4 regions of the Mesorhizobium captivum genome follow, and region 2 is predicted to be linked to each of the others. Evidence: riboswitches for the same ligand, from Rfam matches in the RefSeq annotation. Region 2 holds a riboswitch; each other region holds the start of a gene.
What was found. Region 2 has a riboswitch for cobalamin ahead of RFM40_RS32200 (CbtB domain-containing protein). Riboswitches for the same ligand answer to the same signal wherever they lie in the genome.
Positions count from the first base shown of each region.

Region 1: it holds a riboswitch for cobalamin, as region 2 does, so the genes downstream of both, metE (5-methyltetrahydropteroyltriglutamate--homocysteine S-methyltransferase) here and RFM40_RS32200 (CbtB domain-containing protein) in region 2, are expected to answer to the same signal.
Region 3: it holds a riboswitch for cobalamin, as region 2 does, so the genes downstream of both, RFM40_RS17020 (DUF1636 family protein) here and RFM40_RS32200 (CbtB domain-containing protein) in region 2, are expected to answer to the same signal.
Region 4: it holds a riboswitch for cobalamin, as region 2 does, so the genes downstream of both, bluB (5,6-dimethylbenzimidazole synthase) here and RFM40_RS32200 (CbtB domain-containing protein) in region 2, are expected to answer to the same signal.

Region 1 is NZ_JAVIJB010000062.1:17,582-22,956, reverse strand. It holds gene RFM40_RS31265 (adenosine kinase) at 43-1,035, shown strand; cobalamin riboswitch at 1,592-1,791, shown strand; gene metE (5-methyltetrahydropteroyltriglutamate--homocysteine S-methyltransferase) at 1,888-4,251, shown strand; gene RFM40_RS31255 (hypothetical protein) at 4,399-4,677, opposite strand; partial or broken gene RFM40_RS31250 (TCP-1/cpn60 chaperonin family protein) at 4,574-5,375, shown strand, end outside.
Region 2 is NZ_JAVIJB010000070.1:5,604-10,978, reverse strand. It holds gene cobD (threonine-phosphate decarboxylase CobD) at 1-303, opposite strand, end outside; gene cbiB (adenosylcobinamide-phosphate synthase CbiB) at 302-1,291, shown strand; gene cobO (cob(I)yrinic acid a,c-diamide adenosyltransferase) at 1,298-1,921, opposite strand; gene cobU (bifunctional adenosylcobinamide kinase/adenosylcobinamide-phosphate guanylyltransferase) at 1,923-2,444, opposite strand; gene RFM40_RS32205 (CbtA family protein) at 2,437-3,228, opposite strand; gene RFM40_RS32200 (CbtB domain-containing protein) at 3,244-3,423, opposite strand; cobalamin riboswitch at 3,461-3,660, opposite strand; gene RFM40_RS32195 (gamma-glutamylcyclotransferase) at 3,732-4,418, opposite strand; gene RFM40_RS32190 (MFS transporter) at 4,520-5,375, opposite strand, start outside.
Region 3 is NZ_JAVIJB010000018.1:96,525-101,899, forward strand. It holds gene RFM40_RS17010 (cobaltochelatase subunit CobN) at 1-709, opposite strand, end outside; gene cobW (cobalamin biosynthesis protein CobW) at 727-1,764, opposite strand; gene RFM40_RS17020 (DUF1636 family protein) at 1,761-2,195, opposite strand; cobalamin riboswitch at 2,236-2,438, opposite strand; gene RFM40_RS17025 (winged helix-turn-helix domain-containing protein) at 2,446-3,666, opposite strand; gene RFM40_RS17030 (NADH-quinone oxidoreductase subunit A) at 4,003-4,368, shown strand; gene RFM40_RS17035 (NuoB/complex I 20 kDa subunit family protein) at 4,359-4,940, shown strand; gene RFM40_RS17040 (NADH-quinone oxidoreductase subunit C) at 4,945-5,375, shown strand, end outside.
Region 4 is NZ_JAVIJB010000030.1:47,657-53,031, forward strand. It holds gene RFM40_RS23380 (DUF2277 domain-containing protein) at 1-164, opposite strand, end outside; gene RFM40_RS23385 (exodeoxyribonuclease VII small subunit) at 359-610, opposite strand; gene RFM40_RS23390 (histone deacetylase family protein) at 614-1,540, opposite strand; cobalamin riboswitch at 1,655-1,833, shown strand; gene bluB (5,6-dimethylbenzimidazole synthase) at 1,877-2,608, shown strand; gene RFM40_RS23400 (hypothetical protein) at 2,639-3,619, opposite strand; gene RFM40_RS23405 (TetR/AcrR family transcriptional regulator) at 3,750-4,340, opposite strand; gene RFM40_RS23410 (MFS transporter) at 4,462-5,375, shown strand, end outside.

The sequences.
Region 1 (5,375 bases), on a different contig from region 2:
CCGGCCGGCGTGGCAAAAAGCCGGCAGTCGTTGGAGATATCGATGCCGGAATACGACGTGCTTTGCATCGGCAATGCTATTGTCGATATCATCGCGCAGTGCGACGAGGCCTTCCTCGAAACCAACGGCATCATCAAGGGGGCGATGAACCTCATCGACACCCGGCGCGCCGAACTGCTCTACAGCCGCATGGGGCCGGCGATCGAGGCTTCCGGCGGCAGCGCCGGCAACACGGCGGCGGGCGTGGCGAGCTTTGGCGGCCGCGCCGCCTTCTTCGGCAAGGTGTCGAACGACGCGCTCGGCGACATCTACACGCACGACATCCATGCCCAGGGTGTGGCCTTCGACACCAGGCCGCTCCATGGCGAGCCGCCGACGGCGCGCTCGATGATCTTCGTCACGCCGGACGGCGAGCGTTCGATGAACACCTATCTCGGCGCCTGCATCGAACTCGGGCCGGAGGACGTCGAGGCCGACAAGGCCGCCGGCGCCAAGGTCACCTATTTCGAAGGCTATCTGTGGGATCCGCCGCGCGCCAAGGAAGCGATCCGGCAGACCGCGCGGCTCGCGCATGCCGCCGGCAGGGAAGTGTCGATGACGCTGTCGGATTCCTTCTGCGTCGACCGCTACCGCGACGAGTTCCTGGATCTGATGCGTTCGGGCACCGTCGACATCGTCTTTGCCAACAGCCACGAGATCAAATCGCTTTACCAGACCGCTTCCTTCGATGAAGCGCTCGCCGCCATCCGCAAGGATTGCAGAATAGCCGCCGTCACCCGCTCGGAAAAAGGCTCGGTGATCGTGCGCGGCGACGAGACCGTCACCATCGAGGCAACGAAGATCAAGGAGCTGGTCGACACGACCGGCGCCGGCGACCTCTACGCGGCCGGCTTCCTCTACGGCTATACGAGCGGCCGCAGCCTTCAGGACTGCGGCCATCTCGGCTCGCTGGCGGCCGGGCTGGTGATTCAGCAGATTGGCCCGCGGCCGCGCCAGAACTTGCGCCGCGAGGCCGAACAGGCAGGGCTGCTGTAGGGGCGGTCCAAGGACTAGCTTCCTTCCTCCTAGTGAAATCTGTTTAGGAAAGCGCGGGCAAATCAAAATGTCGCATGTGCATCCCGTTGAGGGCGGTTTTCCCCTTGGCGCTTCTGGTCTAGTTGCCGGAACTCGGAAACGGGTTGGCGCCACTTACCGGTGGCAGTTTCAGGTGATCTTGATATCAGTCGGCGCGCGGACGCCCACATTCGCGTACTGCAGCATGCGACTAGCCTCGCAGTTCTGCTGGCGCGCCACCCTGCCTCGCGCCCCAATCGGTCCGACCAAAGGCCCGGCTCACAACTCTTGCGCAGCCGGGCCGAACGGCCGAGCCGCCGTCTGGCACGGTTCTGCACAGCGCCCTTTGTCAATTTGGCCCTGTCACCTGCAGCGGCCAAAGTCTGGCTTCATGTAGCCAATCTCACTTACCGCGTGCCGAAACGATCGAAAAGTTCGTCCTCTACGCGACTTGGAAATCACCCCGAAAGTACAAAGTGCGTTCACATAATGACATAAACATTTCTTTATGCGATATTGACAAAAGAGCTGACTGCTGTGATTGTGTCCAAGCCATGGTTCTCCGTACGGCGCTGCCGCAGCGGAGCTAAGAGGGAAGCCGGTGAGATGCCGGCGCTGCCCCCGCAACTGTTAGAGGCGAGCCGACCCCACTCATGTCACTGAGGCGAACAGCCTCGGGAAGACGGGTAGAGGCTATGACCCCCGAGCCAGGAGACCTGCCACGGCGAACTATTGTCCACGGGCGGGGTGTCTCGGTGGCCGCTGCAGCCCGGCGTTCGTACCGGCCTACTGGCGCCTTCGTTGTCCCCCACGCCCCAACCATCGGGGTATCGCATGACTCTCTCTCAACAAATTCCTGTAGCAACGCTTGGTGTGCCGCGTATCGGTCGCAGGCGAGAATTGAAATTCGCGCTTGAAAGCTATTGGTCCGGAAAATCATGCGCTGCCGAGCTTCTCGCGACGGCAAAGGCGCTGCGTGCCGCGAGCTGGGAGGAGCAGCGCGATCGCGGTGTGTCGAAAATCCCGTCGAACGACTTCTCGCTCTACGACCATGTACTCGACACCGCCGCCATTGTCGGCGCCGTGCCGTCCCGCTACGCATGGAATGGCGGCGAGGTCCCACTCGACATCTATTTCGCCATGGCCCGCGGCAACCAAGGTCAGACGGGCAATCGCGACTCTGGTCGGGAGCCTGCGGCTAGCCCTGCCCTAACCGCGATGGAAATGACCAAATGGTTCGACACCAACTATCATTACATTGTGCCGGAACTTGACGACGATCAGGCGTTCACACTCTCGTCGACCAAACCGGTTGATTACTTCCTCGAGGCTAAAGCCTTGGGCATTCATACACGCCCGGTCATGCTTGGACCGGTCACTTTTCTCAAGCTGGCGAAGTCACCTGTCGAAGGTTTCAATCCCCTCGCGCTCCTGCCGCGACTTCTGCCCGTCTACGAGCAACTCCTGCGGAGGTTGAAATTCTCGGGAGCCGATTGGATGCAGATCGATGAACCAGCGCTTGTGCTCGACCTAAACCCGAACGAACGAGCCGCACTTGAATTTGCCTATGGGCAGCTGTCGAAGGCCGCGCCCGAGCTGAAGATCATGCTGGCTACCTATTTCGGGCCGCTGGGGGACAATCTCGAGACGGCGATATCGCTGCCTGTGGCGGGCCTGCATCTTGATCTCTCGCGTGCTCCCGAACAGTTGGAGATGGCTGGTCGGCTCGCGCCTAAGGATCTGGTATTATCGCTTGGCTTGATCAATGGCCGCAACGTCTGGCGCGCGAACCTCACTGCCATTCTCGACCGCATCAAGCCGATCGTCGCGGGCTGGCCCTTGGATCGAGTCGAGATCGCGCCTTCGTGCTCGATGCTGCATGTGCCGATAGACTTGCGTATGGAGACGGTACTGGATGCGAACATCAGGTCCTGGCTCGCGTTCGCGGCCCAGAAGACCGACGAACTGGTCATCCTGGCTCGGGCCTTGTCCCAAGGTAGAGATGCCGTGGCTGGTGAGTTGAAAGCCTCTGACGAGGCTGCCGCGACTCGCGCAACATCCACGAAGGTCCATGACCCGCTCGTTGAAGGGCGGATCGCCGACATCAACGGTGCTATGAAGCAACGAAAGAGCGCATTTGCCGAGCGTTCCAGGGTCCAGGCCCGCACGCTCGGCCTGCCGCCGTTCCCGACGACGACCATTGGATCCTTTCCGCAGACGCCTCAGGTGCGCAAGGCGCGTTCCGCTCACGCGAAGGGCCAGCTCAGCTATGTCGATTACGAAACCTTTCTGAAGAAGGAGATCGAGGCTGCGATTCGCTTGCAGGAGGAGATCGGGCTGGACGTGCTGGTGCATGGGGAGTTCGAACGAAACGACATGGTACAGCATTTCGGCGAGCAACTTTCCGGCTTCGCCTTCACCGAACATGCCTGGGTGCAGAGTTATGGGTCGCGCTACGTGCGTCCCCCCATCATCTTCGGCGACGTATCGCGCGCCAATCCGATGACGGTGCGCTGGTGGCAATTCGCCCAGTCGCTTACGCAAAAGCCTGTCAAGGGAATGCTTACAGGCCCAGTGACCATTCTCAATTGGTCTTTTGTTCGCGACGACGTACCCCGCTCCGAGGTCTGCCGCCAGATCGCGCTCGCTATTCGCGATGAAGTGACGGACCTCGAAAGATCCGGCGCAAGGATGATCCAGATCGACGAGGCCGCGTTTCGCGAAGGCTTGCCGCTGCGCAAGTGCGACTGGAAGGTCTATCTTGACTGGTCGGTCGAATGCTTCCGGATCGCTTCAACAGGTGTAAAGGACTCGACTCAGATCCATACCCACATGTGCTATTCGGAGTTCAACGAGATCATCGACGCGATCGCTGAGCTGGACGCGGATGTAATTTCGATTGAGACATCTCGCTCGGCAATGGAACTGTTGGACGTCTTTACGAGCTCTAAATATCCGAACGAAATCGGTCCCGGAGTCTATGACATCCACTCACCGCGCGTTCCTGAAGTCGCCGAGATTTCGGCCCTCCTCATGCTTGCTCGCGAGCGCTTGTCTGATGGTCAACTTTGGGTAAACCCCGACTGCGGCCTCAAAACTCGCAAATGGGAGGAAGTCCGCCCTGCCCTCATTAACATGGTTGCGGCAGCATGCGCGCTGCGGGAGAAACAGCAGGCCGAGCTCGCGCGACTCCTGTGACCCGCAAACGCGCGAGCAGCAGCGGCCGCGGACGGGTGCCTTTGCCCGACACATTTGCCTGGCAAGCTGGCATCAAAGCCGTTCGGGAGAAAAGTTCTGATCGCGTTGTGGAAGCATGTTCATCATGGTGCTTGCCGTGAGGCGCTGTCATGAGCCATTCTTTTCCATCCATTGGATTTGTAGCAGCCGCTGATCCTGGGCGAACCAACCTTCGAACGCGCGACGCTCCAACGTGGGGCGCTTCATTCCGTGTTCACTGTTACCAATTTTTGAACCGATGTTCAGCCGATGGCCGGCGACGGCACCACAACCGCGAAGGACCAAGGCGGTAGCTGCCGGCAGGAACCCGATGGACCTCAAGCGCGGCATCGACCTCGCCGTCAGCGAAGTCGTCGCGGCGCTCGGCAAGGCTGCTAAGAAGATCACGACCTCCGAGGGAAGTCGCCCAGGTCGGCACGATTTGGGCCAATGGCGACGAGTCGGTCGGCGCCATGATCGCCGAAGCGATGCAGAAGGTCGGCAACGAGGGCGTCATCACCGTCGAAGAAGCCAAGACCGCTGAGACCGAGCTGGAGGTCGTCGAGGCATGCAATTCGACCGCGGTTATTTCTCGCCCTATTTCGTCACGAGCCGTATGTGCTGATCCACGAGAAGAAGCTCAGCAATCTGTAGGCACTTCTTTCGGTGCTTGAGGCCGTCGTGCGTCGTGCAGTCAGGCAAGCCGTTGCTGATACGCGGCTGTAGAAGGCATTGTTGCGGGAGGCGGCGTGGCTTTGCTGCGGGCTTCGCTGGCCATTACCGTCACGGGCGCCAATGCCGAGCAAAACGCGGGCGTGGCAATAGTGCGTCGTGCGCTGCAGGCTCCGGCCCGCCAGATCGCTTCGAATGCAGGCGCCGAAGCTTCGATCGTCGCCGGCAAGATCCTCGATAACAGGGGAGGCGACGTTTGGCTTCAACGCCCAGACTGGCGAGCATGATGACATGATCGGCATGGGCATTGTCTATCGATGAAAGTCGTTCGCGCGGCTCTCCAGGACGCGACCTCGGTCGCCGGCCTGCTCGTCACCACCGGAGCCATGATCGCCGAAGCTCCGAAGAAGGAGCGGCGGCATGCCGGGCGGTAT
Region 2 (5,375 bases):
GCCCGGCCTCACCAGCGAGGCGACGCGCGGCAGGAGGATCTGCGTGCCGGGCGCAGCCGCGACATGCGCCGCCGACGGCGCGCCGTAGGTCCTGGCCGCAATTTCGGCCAATTCGCGCAGTCGTTCCGATTCCGGCAATCGCGACAGGGCGGTGGCGGCCACGTCGAAAAGCGGGTAGGAGTGCGGATTGATACCTGTCGAAAGATCGACGAAAGGCCGTGGCGCGTGGGGGAAGAGCGCGCTCGCCCGGCCAAGGGATCCGCCGTGATCCACCGCAGCAATCGCTCCATCAAGAAGCTTCATGTCGATCCTGATCGCTTTCCTGTCACTTGCCGTTGAACGTACCCTTGGCTATCCGGACTGGCTATTTAACGCCATCGGCCATCCCGTCACCTGGATCGGCAGGCTGATATCCTTTCTCGATCGCAGTCTCAACCGCGCCACCGATTCCGACGAATTGCGTCGCCGCCGCGGCGTCCAGGCTTTGTTGATCATCGTGCTCGTGCCGGCCCTCATCGGACTGACGCTACATGTTCTGCTCTGGCTGATCTTCCCGTCCGGCCTCGTCATTGCCGCTATCCTCGGCTCCTCGCTGCTGTCGCAGAAGAGCCTTGCCGAGCATGTCGAGGACGTCGCCGATGCGCTGGAGACCGGCGGCCTGACGCTCGGCCGCATCGCCGTTTCGCGTATCGTCGGCCGCGACCCCGACAAGCTCGACAAGGCAGGCGTCGCTCGCGCCGCGATTGAAAGCCTGGCCGAGAATTTCTCCGACGGCATCGTCGCGCCAGCCTTCTGGACCGGCATCGGCGGGCTGGCGGGAGGTGCCGCCTACAAAGCCGCCAACACCGCCGATTCGATGATCGGCCACCGCACGCCGAAACACGAGGCTTTCGGCCGCGCCGCGGCCCTATTCGATGACAGGATCAATCTGCCGGCTTCGCGGCTCACCGGCCTGCTGATCGTGCTCGCGGCCTTCCTGGTCAAAGGCGCCGATCCTCGCAGCGCCTGGCAAGTGATGCGCCGCGACGCCAGGAAACACCGCTCGCCCAATGCCGGCTGGCCGGAAGCCGCCATGGCCGGCGCCCTGGGTCTCGCCCTGGCCGGGCCGCGCAGCTATGGCGGCGAGATGGTCGAGGACGCCTTCATGGGCGAAGGTGGCCGGCGCGAGGCCGAGAGCACGGACATAAGGCAAGCGCTGAAGCTCTACCGCGTCGCCGACGGACTGCTGATCGGCCTGTTTGGCATCTTGTCGGCGATCGTGATCTACCTGACCATCCTGATTGCCGGCTAACGCGCCTTAGAATTCGATCCCCTGCTGCGCCTTAACGCCCGCAGAGAAGTGGTGCTTGGTCAGACCCATCTCGGTGACGAGGTCGGCTGCCTCGACGAGCAGCGGCTTGGCATTGCGGCCGGTAACGATGACGTGCAGGCCCTCGCGGCGGGCCTTTAGCGCCGCGACCACCTTTTCAAGGTCGAGATAGTCGTAGCGCAGCGCGATGTTGAGCTCGTCGAGCACCACGAGGCTGATCGACGGGTCGGCCATCAACTCGAGCGCCTTGGCCCAGGCGGCTTCGGCGGCGGCGATATCGCGCTTGAGGTCCTGCGTCTCCCAGGTAAAGCCCTCGCCCATCGCATGCCAGACGACGCGGTCGCCGAAAGCGGCAAAGGCGTCCTTCTCGCCGGTATGCCATTTGCCCTTGATGAACTGGACGACGCCAATGCGCTTGCCATAGCCGAGCATCCTCAGCGCAAGCCCGAATGCAGCCGTGGTCTTGCCCTTGCCCGGCCCCGTGTTGACGATCAGCAGGCCCTTCTCGATCGTCTTGCCCGCCACCTCGGCATCCTGCACCGCCTTGCGCTTGGCCATCTTGACGCGATGGCGTTCGGCGTCCCTGTCTTCGCTGGAGTTGTCGTCAGCCATGTCACTTCACCTTGAGCGGCAGCCCCGCCACCATCATCAACACGCTGTCGGCGACGGCCGCGACCTGCTGGTTGAGCCGGCCTGCCGCGTCACGGAACCGGCGCGCCAGCGCATTGTCCGGCACGATGCCGAGCCCGACTTCGTTCGACACCACGAACCAGGGCCCGCGCGGGCGCGACAGGATATCCGTGAGCCGCCGGCATTCGGCCTCGATGTCATGCTCCGCCAGCACATGATTGGTCAGCCACAATGTCAGGCAATCGATCAGCACCGGCTGGTGCTCGGGCAAGGCCTCGATCGCGGCGACCAGATCGAGTGGCGCATCGACGGTGACCCAGCCTTCGCCGCGACGCGAGCAATGCAGCGCGATGCGCTCGCGCATCTCGTCGTCATAGGCCTGCGCTGTGGCTATATAGGTCCAGGGCGACGGGCCTGCCGTCGCCAGGGTTTCGGCATGCGCGCTCTTTCCGGAGCGCGCACCGCCGATGATGAGGGTCAGACGACCCTTGGCACGATCAGGCAAAGCTGTCGCGCAGGCTGGTCGCCGTGCCGGTGAAGCGGCCGCGCACCACGCCGACGACGGCACCCAGCACCAGCCAGAACACCAGGTCGGTGACCGTCACCGCCACCACGAACTGATGATGCAGCCCTTCCGGAATTGCCGTCTCGAAGCTGTCGGGCTGCGGCGCGCCGACGATATGCGGCGCAACGATCAGCACGACCGCTAGGATCGCCAGCGGCGACTTGCGGAAGGCGATCAATCCGAGACCGATCGCGGTTGCCGCCACTGTCGACACCCACCAGATCTGGCGCGGCAGCAGCTCGGCCGCCGGCATTGCCGGCAGTTCGGGCGGCAGGCCGAGCCCGGGCGCCAGCGTGAACACGGCAAAGCCGGCGAGGCCCCAGAACACGCCCTGGCGCCAGTTGCCGATACCGCCGGCAAATTCGGAGACCGCGACCAGGATTAGCGCGAAGCCTATGCCCGTGACGACGTTGGCGACGACGTTGAAGGCGAAGCGCTCGAAGCCGTCGGCCGGCGCCCAGTCCTCGTCCTCGGCCGGAGCCGCCGCTTCCGTCGGCGCCGGAGCAGCGCTGCTCATCGTATTGTCCGCCGGAGCAGCCGAGCTCATCGCATAGTTGTCTGAGGTCGCGGCATGGTCATGGTGATGGCCGTCACCCGCCTTTTCATAGACTTCCGCCTTGAGGATCAGCGGCACAGTCGCGTAGGCCTGCATGCAGGCGAGCACGATGCCCGCCACGAGCCCCGCGATCGCCGCGATGAACACGACGTTGCGAAACAGGTTCATGATGTCGGACCTAGCTTAGTGGCAGGGAAAAGCCATCGAGTGGCGATAGTCATGGGCAGCGTTGTGGACCGCATCGATATGCGAGAAGCCGACAAAACCGACGACGAAAATGCCGAGCAGCGCGGCCAAGGCCAACTGCATGATGCGCGACTGCGAGGAGACGGAGGCGCCGAGAGAGACGGAAGCGGTATTCATGTCTTGTCCTTTCGCCCTCCACCCGAGGGCATCGAAGTCAACTTTCCCGTCGCCGGCAGGTCTCCTGGCTCGCGGATCCGCGCCCTTCCCCACCTTCCCGAGGAAAAATCCTCAGTGGTTTATGGAGAGGACTACCGCACACAGTTGCGGGGGCAGCCACGGCTTTGGGCAAAAAAGTCCACCCTCACCGCATTCCCTCTTGGCTCCAAAAACGGAACCGACGACATCGGCGACTATAGGCAGAATCGACGCGCCCGGCAAACCAAATTCCGCCACCTCAGAGCGCGATTGCGGCACGCAGTGGCGTGCTAGGAGCCGGCAATCCTTTCAGCGACAAGCTGCTGCAATCGCCACAAATGGGCGTCGTGGATGCCGCGCGCTTCGAGATTCTTGACGGTGTTGTAGAGATAGTCGGCGCCCGAACCCCAATGGCCGCAGGACGTCGCCAGCCTTTCGACCACCTCCTCTTCGCCGAGCGGGCCGGCATAGGTCGTGCCCTTGCGATTGATGACGAAGGCGAGCGCTTTCAACGACCCTTTGTCGGTTGCAAGCTGCAGGAGGCGGGGGTGGTAGCTGGTCGGCTTCAGCGTCATCTCGCGGCGGAAAAGCTTGTCCAGCGCCTGCCGGCGCTCGCCACCGTTCAGGCGGAAAGCAACACCCTTGCATTGGCCGCCACGATCCAGCGCCATCATCAGACCCGGACTCTGTTTGGTACCGCGCCAGCGCGTCATCTTCATGCAGAAGGAGCGATGCCAGCCGCGCGCCATAGCGACGCGCTCCTCGACATGCTCGATTTCAGGCTTCCAGATCAGCGAGCCATAGCCGAACAGCCACAGCGGTTCGGTCGCGGGAAGCTCAGCCTCGAATACATCCAGCATCGCTTCATAGTCGCTGTCCGCGAGATGCTCCGCATCAGGGTCGGGCCCTGGGTCCTCGACCGCGCGAAAACAGCGGGCGACCAGCTCCTCGGTCAGCGACATCGTTCTTGCAGGCATGCGGTGCACCTTCGGCGGCCGGCGAATCCACTGGCGATGGCGAACCGAGCTTAGGTTTCTCGCGCAAGCGCCACAATGCGGAAGACCAGCCCGGTCGCTGATCAAAAAGATTTCGGCAGATAGCGCCAGGTGAAGAAGCCGCAAAAGGCGGCCAGTATGCCGAGCGTGACGAACACCGAGCCGAGGCCGAAGAAGGTCAGCACCACCGAATAGACGAGCGGCGGCGTCAGCTCGGAAAAGTCGAGGTAGGTGCGGTAGACCGCCGCCATCTGCGCCTTTTCGTAAGAGCGCACCGAACGCATGAAGGCGGTGGAACCCAGCGCGTCGAGCGCGATGGTGAAGAGCGCGCCGCAAAGCAGGAAGACGGCGGTGAGCAGCGGCGCGGCTGCGCCGACACCGCCCGCCGCAATCAGCATGGCCGACATCGCGAAATAGGCGAAGGTCATGGTCCGCCGGCCGCCGAAGCGCTTTCCCGCCCTGCCCCAGAAGATCGCCATGAACAACAGCGCATTGCCGGCCGAGACCAGCAGCCCGCCGGCAAGCTTGCCCTCGCCGGTGATCACCATGAACAGCGGGCCATAGACGAAGAAGGTGGTCCAGAAGCAGGAGCGGCCGAAGGCGATCAGCCAGGCAAGCCGCAACCGCGGCTGCGTGATGAAGCGGCCGATATTGGCGAGTGGGTTGGCCGGCCGGCTCTTGCCGGGGCGGATCGATGGGTTGTCGCCCAGCCGGTAGGTCCAGAACAGCGCGAGCAGCGCCAGCGCGAAGACCACGACCGCGCCATGCGCGGCATAGATGCCGAAGCGCGTATAGAGAAAGATGCCGAGCGTCGGCCCGCCGGTCCAGGCAAACATCGACCACGCCATGCGCAGCGACTCTGCCTGCATGAACTCGGTCTTGCGGATGTGGTCCATGATATAGAGGTTGAGCGTGATCGACAGCGCGCTCGCGCCCATG
Region 3 (5,375 bases), on a different contig from region 2:
TGAGGGGAGGGTGGCCCGAAGGGCCGGGAGGGGTCGGCACGACTGGGCTCAACGCCTCTTTCCGTGGTCGTTCTTCAGTGCGTCGGCGCGCGTCGCGGAGGACCCCACCCCCGGCCTGCGGCCGGACCCTCCCCTCGAGGGGGAGGGGGACCACGCCGCGCTTAGGCTGATAATACCCCGCCTTCGGCACATTCACCGGTTCCGCAACCGCCGCATCCGACCCCGCAAGCCGCGCCAGCCTTTGCACCAGCGCACTCATATTGGCCGGGCCGCCCTCGCGGAAATAGCCGAGCAGGGCGTCGAGCTCGGAGCGCGGCAGGGTCGAGCCTTCGATCAGGCGCTGATCCTCATCGTGGCTTTCGCCCGGCAGCAGCGCCAACTTGATGCTGCGCTCGCGGGCAATCGCCGCCAACTGGTCGCAGCCATAGCGCCACCAGTCATAGCCGCCGAGGATGCGGACCAGAACGACCTTGGCATGACGGGCAACGCTGTCGATCCAGAGGTCGACCGACATCGGATGGCGGAGGTCGCGAAGCGCCGCGAGACGCATTGACGGCAGGCGTTCCGCGTCCGCCTTCCAGGCCGCCGCCAGCCCGGCGAGGTCGCTGTCGGTGAAGGACAGGGCCACAACATCCGCAGGCGTCTGCCTGAGGTCGATCGGCTCGGCGAGGTCGTCGAGCGAAGCAGATGTCGTGGTGAGGATATGCATCGCTGTGCGGATTGCCTTTAGCCGGCGAGGATACGCTCGACCGCCGGGCGGTTAAGCCCCTTGAGGCCAATGACGACGAGCCGCGAGCGGCGCTCGTCCTCGGCCGTCCAGGCGCGGTCGTAATAGTGGTTGACGCGTGGGCCCACAGCCTGGAGCAGGAGCCGCATCGGCTTGCCGCCAACCTCGACGAAGCCTTTTACGCGCAGCACGTTTTCCTGCTCGGCGGCGAGAGCGACGCGCTTGGCCAGCTCATCCGGATTGGCGATCGACGGGATATCGATGACGAAGGAGTCAAAATCGTCATGCTCGTGGTCGAGCTCGTCATCGTGGTGGGTCTTGCGGTTTTCGATATCCTCCTCGACTGCGAGGCCGAGGCCGAGCAGCACCGACGGATCGACCTTGCCCTGCGCGGTCGGCACGACCTTCACGGCGCGCGCCACATGCTCGCCGATGACGGCGTTGGCGCGGGCCGCGCCGGCCGTGTCCATCAGATCGCTCTTCGATAGGATGATCAGGTCGGCGCAGGCGATCTGGTCCTCGAATACCTCTTCGACCGGATCGTCATGGTCGAGCGAGTCGTCGGCGGCGCGCTGCGCCTGCAGGGCGTCCATGTCGGAGGCGACGCGGCCGTCGGCCAGCGCCGGGCCGTCGACCACGGCGATGACCCCGTCGACCGTCACGCGGCTCTTCACGCTCGGCCACTGGAAAGCCTGGACAAGCGGCTTCGGCAAAGCGAGGCCGGAAGTCTCGATCAGGATGTGGTCGACCTTCGGCGTGCGCGACAGGATCTGGTCGAGCGCCGGCACGAAGTCATCGGCGACGGTGCAGCAGATGCAGCCATTGGCGAGCTCGACGATGTTTTCTTCCGGACAGGTGTCGACGCCGCAGCCTTTCAGGATCTCGCCGTCGATGCCGACATCGCCGAACTCGTTGACGATGATCGCCAGCCGCTTGCCCTTGGCATTTTCGAGCAGGTTGCGGATCAGCGTCGTCTTGCCGGCGCCGAGAAAGCCGGTGACGACGGTGCAGGGCACTCGGGAAACGGATGCGTTCATGATCGGTCCTTCAGGAGGTCGAGGGGAGGGATGCGGGCGACGAGGCCGCGCTTGAGGGAGTCGGGCCGGCCGCGCCAGGGGATGAGGCCGTCGGTGGAAGTTGCGAAGAGCTTTGCGCCGGCGACGAGGTCGGCGCCGCTCGTCGTGTCCAGATCGCCGAAGACGTAGCTCCAGCAGCCGTCGCGCAGAAGCGCAGCGCTGAGCCGGCGCTTGCAATTGCCAAGGCATTCGACGGTGTGGATGCGGATTTTTTCGCCCGATGCAGCGCGGCGCGTGTCCTCGGCCAGCAGGGCGCCAGCGCGCGGATGCGCGTCCGAACCAGTCTCGTCGCGGCAGGAGGAGCAGACGATAACGGTCACACCGGCCAAGGCGTCGTCGGGCTCGGACGGAATGTCCGCAATATTTGCCGGAAAACTGCCGTTGCGATCCAAAACCAGGCTCCTTGCCCGGAAAACCCGCCGGGCGATCGGATATTTTAAGTCTCGGACGGCAGGTCTCCTGGCTCGCGCTTCATCGCCTTGGCGCCGCCTTCCCGGGAACATCCCAGTGGTTTTCGGCTGAGGCTCGTCGCTTACAGTTGCGGGGACAGCCGCGGATTTAGGAAATTATCCCGCACCGCATTCCCTCTTAGCTCCTCCCTTTGCCGGGAGAAGACCGTCTGGCTCGGATTTAGGCTTACGGCTATGCGCCTGTCAACGCAGGGTGCGACGCCGAGATGTCGACCAGCGCCGGCCCGAGGTCGCCGGCCGGCGTCACTTCGATACGCTCCAGTCCGAGCCACGCCTGCATCTGCTTCAATTCTTCGAAGAGCTGCGCGACCGTTTCGGGCGGGGCCTCGGCCTCGGCATAGGCTGCGTGGACGCGCAAGATGCTTGCCGGGCGATCGGCCCTCAGATCGACGCGAGCGACGATCCGGTCGCCGAGGAGGAACGGCAGCACATAGTAGCCATATTGGCGCTTTTCTGCCGGCGTGTAGATCTCGATGCGGTAGCGGAAGCCGAACAGCTTTTCCGTGCGGGTGCGTTCGAAGACCACGGGATCGAACGGCGCGAGCAGGGCGCGGGCCTCGATCCGGCGCGGGAAACGGGCGTCCTTGTGGAGATAGGCGGTCTTGTCCCAGCCTTCGACTTTCACCGGCAGCAGCTCGCCCGTTTCGACCAGTTCCTCGATGCGGTCTTTGGTGTCGCCCGGCGCCAGGCGGAAATAGTCGCGCAGGTCGCCATAGGTGGCGATGCCATGGGCGCGGGCGGAAATGCGCAGCAATTCGCGATGCGCGTCCTCGACCGACGGGACAGGCAGATCGAGAACCGCCTGAGGCAGAACGCGCGCCGGCAGGTCGTAATAGCGCTCGAAGCCGCGCCGGTAGGCGGTGGTGATGCGCCCGGCCCAAAACAGCCATTCGAAGGCGTGCTTGGCCTCGCTCCAGCCCCACCAGCCGCCATTGCCCTTGTGGCCTTCGATGTCGGAAGCGGCGATCGGCCCGCGTTCGGCGACCTGCCGGTAGATCTCGTCGATCGTCTCCTTGCGCTCGTGGCCCCATTTGGCGAGGCCGAGATACATCTCCTCGCCCTGCTCGGCGCGCTGCATGCGCCAGCGCATCAGAGGGTAGGTCTCTACCGGAAGGAAGGACGCCTCGTGCGCCCAATATTCAAATACCGCGCGTTTGCGGGTGACCGCGGCATTGTCGAGCAGCGCAAGCCGGTAGGGGCCGAGACGCGAATAAAGCGGCATGTAGTGGGCGCGCACCACCGCGCTGACGGAATCGATCTGCAGCAGCCCGGTTCGGGAGAGCACGCGGGCGAGGTGGCGGCGGTTGGGCTCGCCGCCGGGGCGGGGGTCCGTGAAACCCTGCGCGGCAAGCGCAATGCGCCTGGCCATGCGAAGCGAGATTTTTTCCTTCATCAAGCTATCCTTGCCCCGATCTTTTGCCGGCATTTCCAGCCGGAGATTCCAGACATGCTAGCAGGCAAATGGCGGGAGATGTGTCAGGAGAGAAAAGTGGAGTAAAAAGTGAAGGAAATCAAACAGGAGCGGATCGGACCAGTTTCTTCCGATATGGCGTCCAGGGCGGGTTTTTGAACAACGTTTGACTTGCTTCGCCGAAACCGCTGCGCTAACCCTCGCCGCATCGCAGCATAGGGCCCTTAAAACGGTTCAGCGGGTTAAACTGTCACGCTTCCGCATTAGAGTCCGTTGCTGTAATCAAAGTGAACTGGCCCGCCAAAGGAAAGTCGCCGCATGAGCGCACTCCTAAGTTCGTATCTGCCCATCGTCCTGTTCATCGCAGTGGCGATGGTCGTTGGTCTCGCGCTTATCGTCGCGCCTTTCCTGGTGGCCTACCGCAATCCCGACCCGGAAAAGCTTTCCGCCTATGAATGCGGGTTCAACTCGTTCGACGACGCCCGCATGAAGTTCGACATCCGCTTCTACCTGGTGTCGATCCTGTTCATCATCTTCGATCTCGAGGTTGCCTTCCTGTTCCCATGGGCGGTGTCCTTCTCCAAGGTCGGCATGCTCGGCTTCTGGTCGATGATGGTGTTTCTCGCGGTGCTGACCATCGGCTTTGCCTATGAATGGAAAAAAGGAGCGCTGGAATGGGATTGAACGACAGTTCAGGCACCCTCGTCGCGCCGAAGCCCAAGGGCATCATCGACCCCAACACCGGCAGGCCGGTGGGGGAGGACGATCCCTTCTTCCTCGAAATCAACAACGAGCTGGCCGACAAGGGTTTTCTTGTCACTTCCACTGAAGCGCTGATCACCTGGGCGCGTAGCGGCTCGCTGATGTTCATGACCTTCGGCCTCGCCTGCTGCGCGGTCGAGATGATCCACACCTCGATGCCGCGCTACGACAGCGAGCGTTTCGGCGTCGCGCCGCGCGCGTCTCCGCGCCAGTCCGACATCATGATCGTGGCCGGCACGCTTACCAACAAGATGGCGCCGGCGCTGCGTAAGGTCTACGACCAGATGCCGGAGCCGCGCTACGTCATCTCGATGGGCTCTTGCGCCAATGGCGGCGGCTACTACCACTACTCTTATTCGGTGGTGCGCGGCTGCGACCGTATCGTGCCGGTCGACATCTATGTGCCCGGCTGTCCGCCGAGCGCGGAAGCGCTGCTCTACGGCATTCTTCTCCTGCAGAAGAAGATCCGCCGCACCGGCACGATCGAACGGTGAGCCAATGACCCTGGCGTTGAACGAACTCTCCACCTATCTCGGCGAGAAGCTCTCCGGCCGCATTGGCGAAGCCGTGCTCGCCTATGGCGAGCTGACGGTTTCCGTCGAGCCGGGCAATCTGATCGAAGTGGCGACTTTCCTGCGCGACGACCCGCGCTGCCAGTTCATTGCGATCATCGACATCTGCGGCGCCGATTATCCTTCGCGGGCCAAGCGCTTCGACGTCGTCTACCACCTTCTGTCGCCGAAGCAGAACGTCCGCGTCCGCCTCAAGGTACAGGCCGACGAGGAGACGCTGGTGCCGTCGATGACGGCCGTCTATCCCGGCGCCGACTGGTACGAGCGCGAGACCTACGACCTCTACGGCGTACTGTTCTCTGGCCATCCGGATCTGCGGCGCATCCTCACCGACTACGGCTTTGACGGGCATCCGCT
Region 4 (5,375 bases), on a different contig from region 2:
GCGGCGGCGATCGCCTCGACGGCATGGTGGAAGGCATGCTCGTTGCGCTTGGACGGCTTGGTGGAGCCGCTCAGCTTGCGCACGAACTGCAGGGCCGCGTCATGGACCTCGTCGTCGGTCGCCGGCGGCTCGAAGTTGAACAGGGTCTTGATGTTTCGGCACATGCTTGAACTCCTTACCTGCTTTTCTTCCCTAACCGGTCTGAGATTATGCACCGAGGTGTGTTGAGATTCAGGTCAGCCCGCGCCGAAAATGGTGGCTTCCGAGAACCGGAGTGGAGCGTACTTGTAATACGTGAGCACCGAAAGCGCAGGAGACCGCCATTTGCAGGCCGGCCTCACCTGAATATCAATATGCCTCACTCGGCGTCCAGCGGCTCCGTTCCTACCGGCTTGCCGTCGCGCGACAGCCTGATCTTCTCGACCTTGTCCTCGGCCGCCTTCAGCAGCCGGTCGCAATGCGCCTTCAGCGCCTCGCCGCGTTCATAGATGCGGATCGACTGGTCGAGCGGCACATCGCCGCGCTCCAGATCATCGACGATCTTCTCCAGCGCGTCGAGCGCCTGTTCGAAGCTCATCGCCTTGACGTCCTGGTTAGCTTCATCAGCCATAATTCATCCCTTCATCAGCCGCCCGACATGGGCGGCGACCGAAAATGCCAGTCCCTGCAGATCGTAGCCGCCCTCCAGCAGGCTGACGAGCCGGTTGGCGCTGTGGCGCCCGGCGCGGTCCATCAGCTGGCCGGTCGCCCAATCGAAATCATCCTCGGTCAGGTTGATCTCGGCCAGCGGATCGCGATGGTGTGCATCGAACCCGGCGGAAATGATGATCAGGTCGGGGGCGAACGCATCGACGGAGGGCAGCACGCGCGACAGGAAGGCGTCGCGAAACGTCTCGCTGCCGGTGCTCGGCGCGAGCGGCGCGTTGACGATGTTGCCGGCGCCGGTTTCGCTCTTGGCGCCGGTGCCGGGATAAAGCGGCATCTGGTGGGTCGAGCAATAGAGGACCGACGGATCGTCCCAGAAAATGTCCTGGGTACCGTTGCCGTGATGCACGTCCCAGTCGACGATGGCGACGCGTTCGGCCTGATGCTTCTTCTGCGCATGGCGGGCGGCGATCGCCGCGGTATTGAACAGGCAAAAGCCCATGGCGGTCGTCTTTTCGGCATGGTGGCCGGGCGGGCGGGCGGCAACGAACACATTGGCGGCGCGGCCTTCGAAGACATCGTCTATCGCAGCATTGGCGGCGCCGATCGCCGTCACCGCGGCCTGCCAGCTCTTCGGGCTGGCGCTGGTGTCGGCATCGATCGAAACGATGCCGCTCGCGGGGATGGCCGCACGCACGCGGGCAACAAAATCCACCGGGTGCGCATATAGGATCGTCGCCTCGTCGCCTTCCGGCGCCTTGACGCGGTCGAGCGCCGCAAAAGCCTCGTCATCCAGCACGCGCTCGATGGCGCGCAAACGGTCCGGCCGCTCAGGGTGGCCGGGCGGCGTGAGGTGTTCCAGGAATACCGGATGGGTGTAGAGACGGGTGGTCATGGCGCCTAATCTAGGCATGCGTAGCCCGGATGACCATGTTTGAGCGCCGAATGGCTGGGGAAAATCGCGTCTTGATTTGTCGCCGATGGCATTGGCGCGGCTGAAGCTTCGCGATAGAGTCGCGCCGCTGCCTGGTGCCCGCAACGCGGGAGAATCGGGAACACGGTTGAACTCCGTGGCGTGCCCAACGCTGTGAGGGGGACCGCGCCGGCAACGCCACTGTCTTGGACGGGAAGGCGCCGGACGCGGGATGATCCCGAGCCAGAAGACCGGCCCGGCAGACATGGTCTTCCGCTTGGTCAGGCGGAGGACTGCTTATCGCCAAGGGGAAAAGCGATGCAGGCACAAACGGCCGCCACCGGCGGCGATGACTTTGACCAATTGGCGCGCGACGCGGTCTACCGGGCCATGTTTACCCGACGCGACGTGCGCAGCCATTTCGTCTCGGACGATCTCGACGATTTCGTGCTGGCGCGGCTGCTGACCGCCGCCCATCACGCGCCGTCGGTCGGCTATATGCAGCCGTGGAACTTCATCGTCATCCGCGATTCCGAGCGGCGGCGGCAGGTGCGCGACCTGTTCCTTGCCGCGCGTGAGTTGGAATTGCCGGCGATCGAGGCGGAACGGCAGGCGCTCTACCGCAAGCTGAAGCTCGAAGGCATCTGCGAAAGCGCGCTCAACCTCTGCGTCACCTGCGACCGGCAGCGCTCGAAGAACTCGCCGCTGGGACGCTGGCACAATCCGGAAATGGACCTCTACAGCACCGTCTGCGCGGTGCAGAATTTCTGGCTGGCCGCGCGGGCCGAGAGCGTCGGCGTCGGCTGGGTGAGCATCATCGAGACGGAGGCGTTGAAGCGGCTTTTGTCGATCCCCGAGCATGTCACGCCGATCGCCTATCTTTGCGTCGGCCGCGTCTCGGAATTCGCGCCGCGGCCGGATCTCGAAGCGCATGGCTGGGGCCGGCGCCTGTCGCTGCCCGAGCTGGTGATGAGCGAGACCTTTTGCGGCGCCGGCGAGGCGCCGCTCAAATCGGCTATTGCCAACCTCGGAGAACGACCGAAGCCGTGATCAAGCGGCCTTCGTGGTAGGGGCTGCCAGTCAAGCAGCCCGGGGCGCATCCCAGCGCGATCCGCCGAAGGAGCCAAGCGCCTTGTCGCGGAGTTCCCTGAATTTCGAGGAAGTCTCGGCCAGGCGCCGGTCCCATTCCGGATTGGGCACCTGGCCCTCGATGGTGTCGAAATAGACTTGCATCAGCGAAGCGATGGCGAAAGGTTCGATGAAGGCAGCCTTGAAGGCCCAGGCAAAGACGATGGCCAGCACGAAGGCCCAGCCGGCGAGCTGCCCCGGCATGACCCAGAGGATGGCGGCTGCAGGCGCCAGCATAGCCAAGAAGATGACGAAGGACACGCCCCACATGATCACCGCCAGCCAGACGGCGTTCTTGACCATGTGCTTGCCGTTCTGCGCGTAGAGCACGACGCCTTGCCTGGCGGTCTCGAAAGGCGAGTTGGAATTGATGCGGATGTTGTACCCGAGGATGATCTCGTCGACATAGGTCAGCGACAGGCGGATCACGGTGTCGATGAAGCTGACGAGGCCGCTCAAGCCCGGAACGGGCAGGAAGGCGGCGATGCCGCCGAGCAGTCCGGTGACGGCGCGGATGGCGCCCTTGACCAGTTGGTCGACGACGAAAAGGATATTGGCCTCGGCGAAACGCTGGGTGACAACCTCCTTCGCATAGGCGATCTGGTTCTGGCCGTCGGGAACGTCGTGGCCGTCGATCAGATGGACCATGACGGCGATGTGGCCGGCCTTGAGCACATAGAGGATGTATTCGCGGATCCAGTAGACGGCGATCGAGACGACGCCGAAGCCGACGACGCCGCCCCACAAGGCAAACGACATCGGCCCGTCAGGATCGGTCGAGATGTGTCCGACGCCATAGCCAACGCTGGCGCCGGTGCCGGTCGCCATGATGTAAGCGAGCGTGATGCCGAAATAGACGATCATACGAAAGACGATGAACGGCCATGTCCGCATCATGATGGACACCGACCGGCCGATGCTGAAGTCCCACATGGCCCCGACTCCCCGCCTCAGAGAATGGCCGGGAAGGATGCGCTCACCCCTGCCATTGTCAATGTCGGCGCGATTTTGAGCGGGGGACAATTATTGAAGAAGTTGCTGCCCCTCATCCGCCTGCCGGATGCTACTTGCTTTTCAAGCCTTCGAGCAGTTGCTTGAACGCCGCCACCACCTGTTTCGATGTCGCTTCCGGCTCGTCCGAATTGGCGATGCGCTGCGAGGCCTGGCTGCTGGCGCCGTTGATCAGCCGCGCCGCGGTCTCGGGGTCGAGGTGGGGAACGACGACGCCCTCTTCCTGCAGCTTGGTCAGGTGATCGGTCATTGAAGCCGTGCAGGCGTTGGCGTTCGGCCACTGCGCGGGATCGCCGAGCACCGCCGGGCCGTCGCGGAACATGATGCGCTGGATCTCCGGCTCCAGCGCCATCTCGATATAGGTGGTGCATTCATCGACGAAGTGCTGCCAGCGCGTCGGCGCCCGCGCGGCAACTTCGTTCACCCGCGCAGCCATCTCGCCGTCGATCTCGGCGATCACCGCCTGCAGCAGCCCCTTCTTGTCGCCGAAGTGATGATAGAGCGCGCCGCGCGTCAGGCCCGCCGAGGCAGTGAAATCGTCCATCGAGGCCTCGGCGTAGCCGATCGTACCGAAGGCGTGGCGGGCGGCCGCGATCAGCTTGGCGCGCGTCTCGGCGATCATCTCCTTGCGGGGTCGGTGCATGGCTTCTGGCCCTATTCACATACGCAACGTATGCCAATTGACATACACGACGTATGAACTATCTGACATTGATACGCTGCGTATGTAATTGCGGCGCCTTCCCTTGTCGAGGAGCAGGACCATGCGAAACCCCTATTCGGAAATCTTCCAGGCTCCCGGCACGAAAGGCTTTGCCGCGGCGGCCTTCATCGCACGGCTGCCGATCGCCATGGCGCCGATCGGCATCGTGGCGATGCTGTCGCAGACGCATGGTGAATACTGGCTGGCCGGCGCCGTTTCGGCGACCTACGCGCTGGTCAACGCCTTCCTGTCGCCGCAGATCTCGCGGCTCGTGGACCGACTCGGCCAGACCAGCATAGCCGTGCCGACAACGCTTGTTTCGGTGCTTTCCTTCGCGACCTTGATCGCGGCGGCCAACCAGCACTGGCCGGCATGGACCTTGTTTCTCTCGGCGCTGCTCGCCGCCGCCATGCCCAGCATTCCGGCGCTGGTCAGGGCGCGCTGGACCGAGATTTTTCGCAATCGCCCCGAGCTCAACACCGCTTTCGCCTTCGAATCGGCGGCGGACGAATTGGTCTATGTCGCCGGCGCGTCGCTCTCAGTCGGGCTGAGCGCCGCGCTGTTCCCGGAAGCCGGCATGCTGGTGAGCACGCTGCTGCTCGCTCTCGGCTCGGCGGCATTCCTGCTGCAGCGTTCGACGGAGCCGCCGGTGCGTCCGGCGGAGCATGGCGCAGCCGGTTCGGCGATCCGCTTGCGGCCGGTCCAGATCATCACCTTTGCCCTGATCTTCGTCGGCGCGACCTTCGCCACCACCGAAGTGACGACGGTGGCGATCACCAAGCAGCTCGGCCAGCCTGAGGCGGCGAGCCTCGTCATCGGCGTCTATGCGCTCGGATCCTTCGTGCTCGGCATCATCGTCGGCGCGCTCAGTCTGAAAACGCCGCTGCAGCGGCAACTGGCGATCGCGGTCGCCGTCATCGCGGTCACCACGCTGCCGCTGCTCTTTGCCGATACGGTGCCGACGCTGGCGCTCGC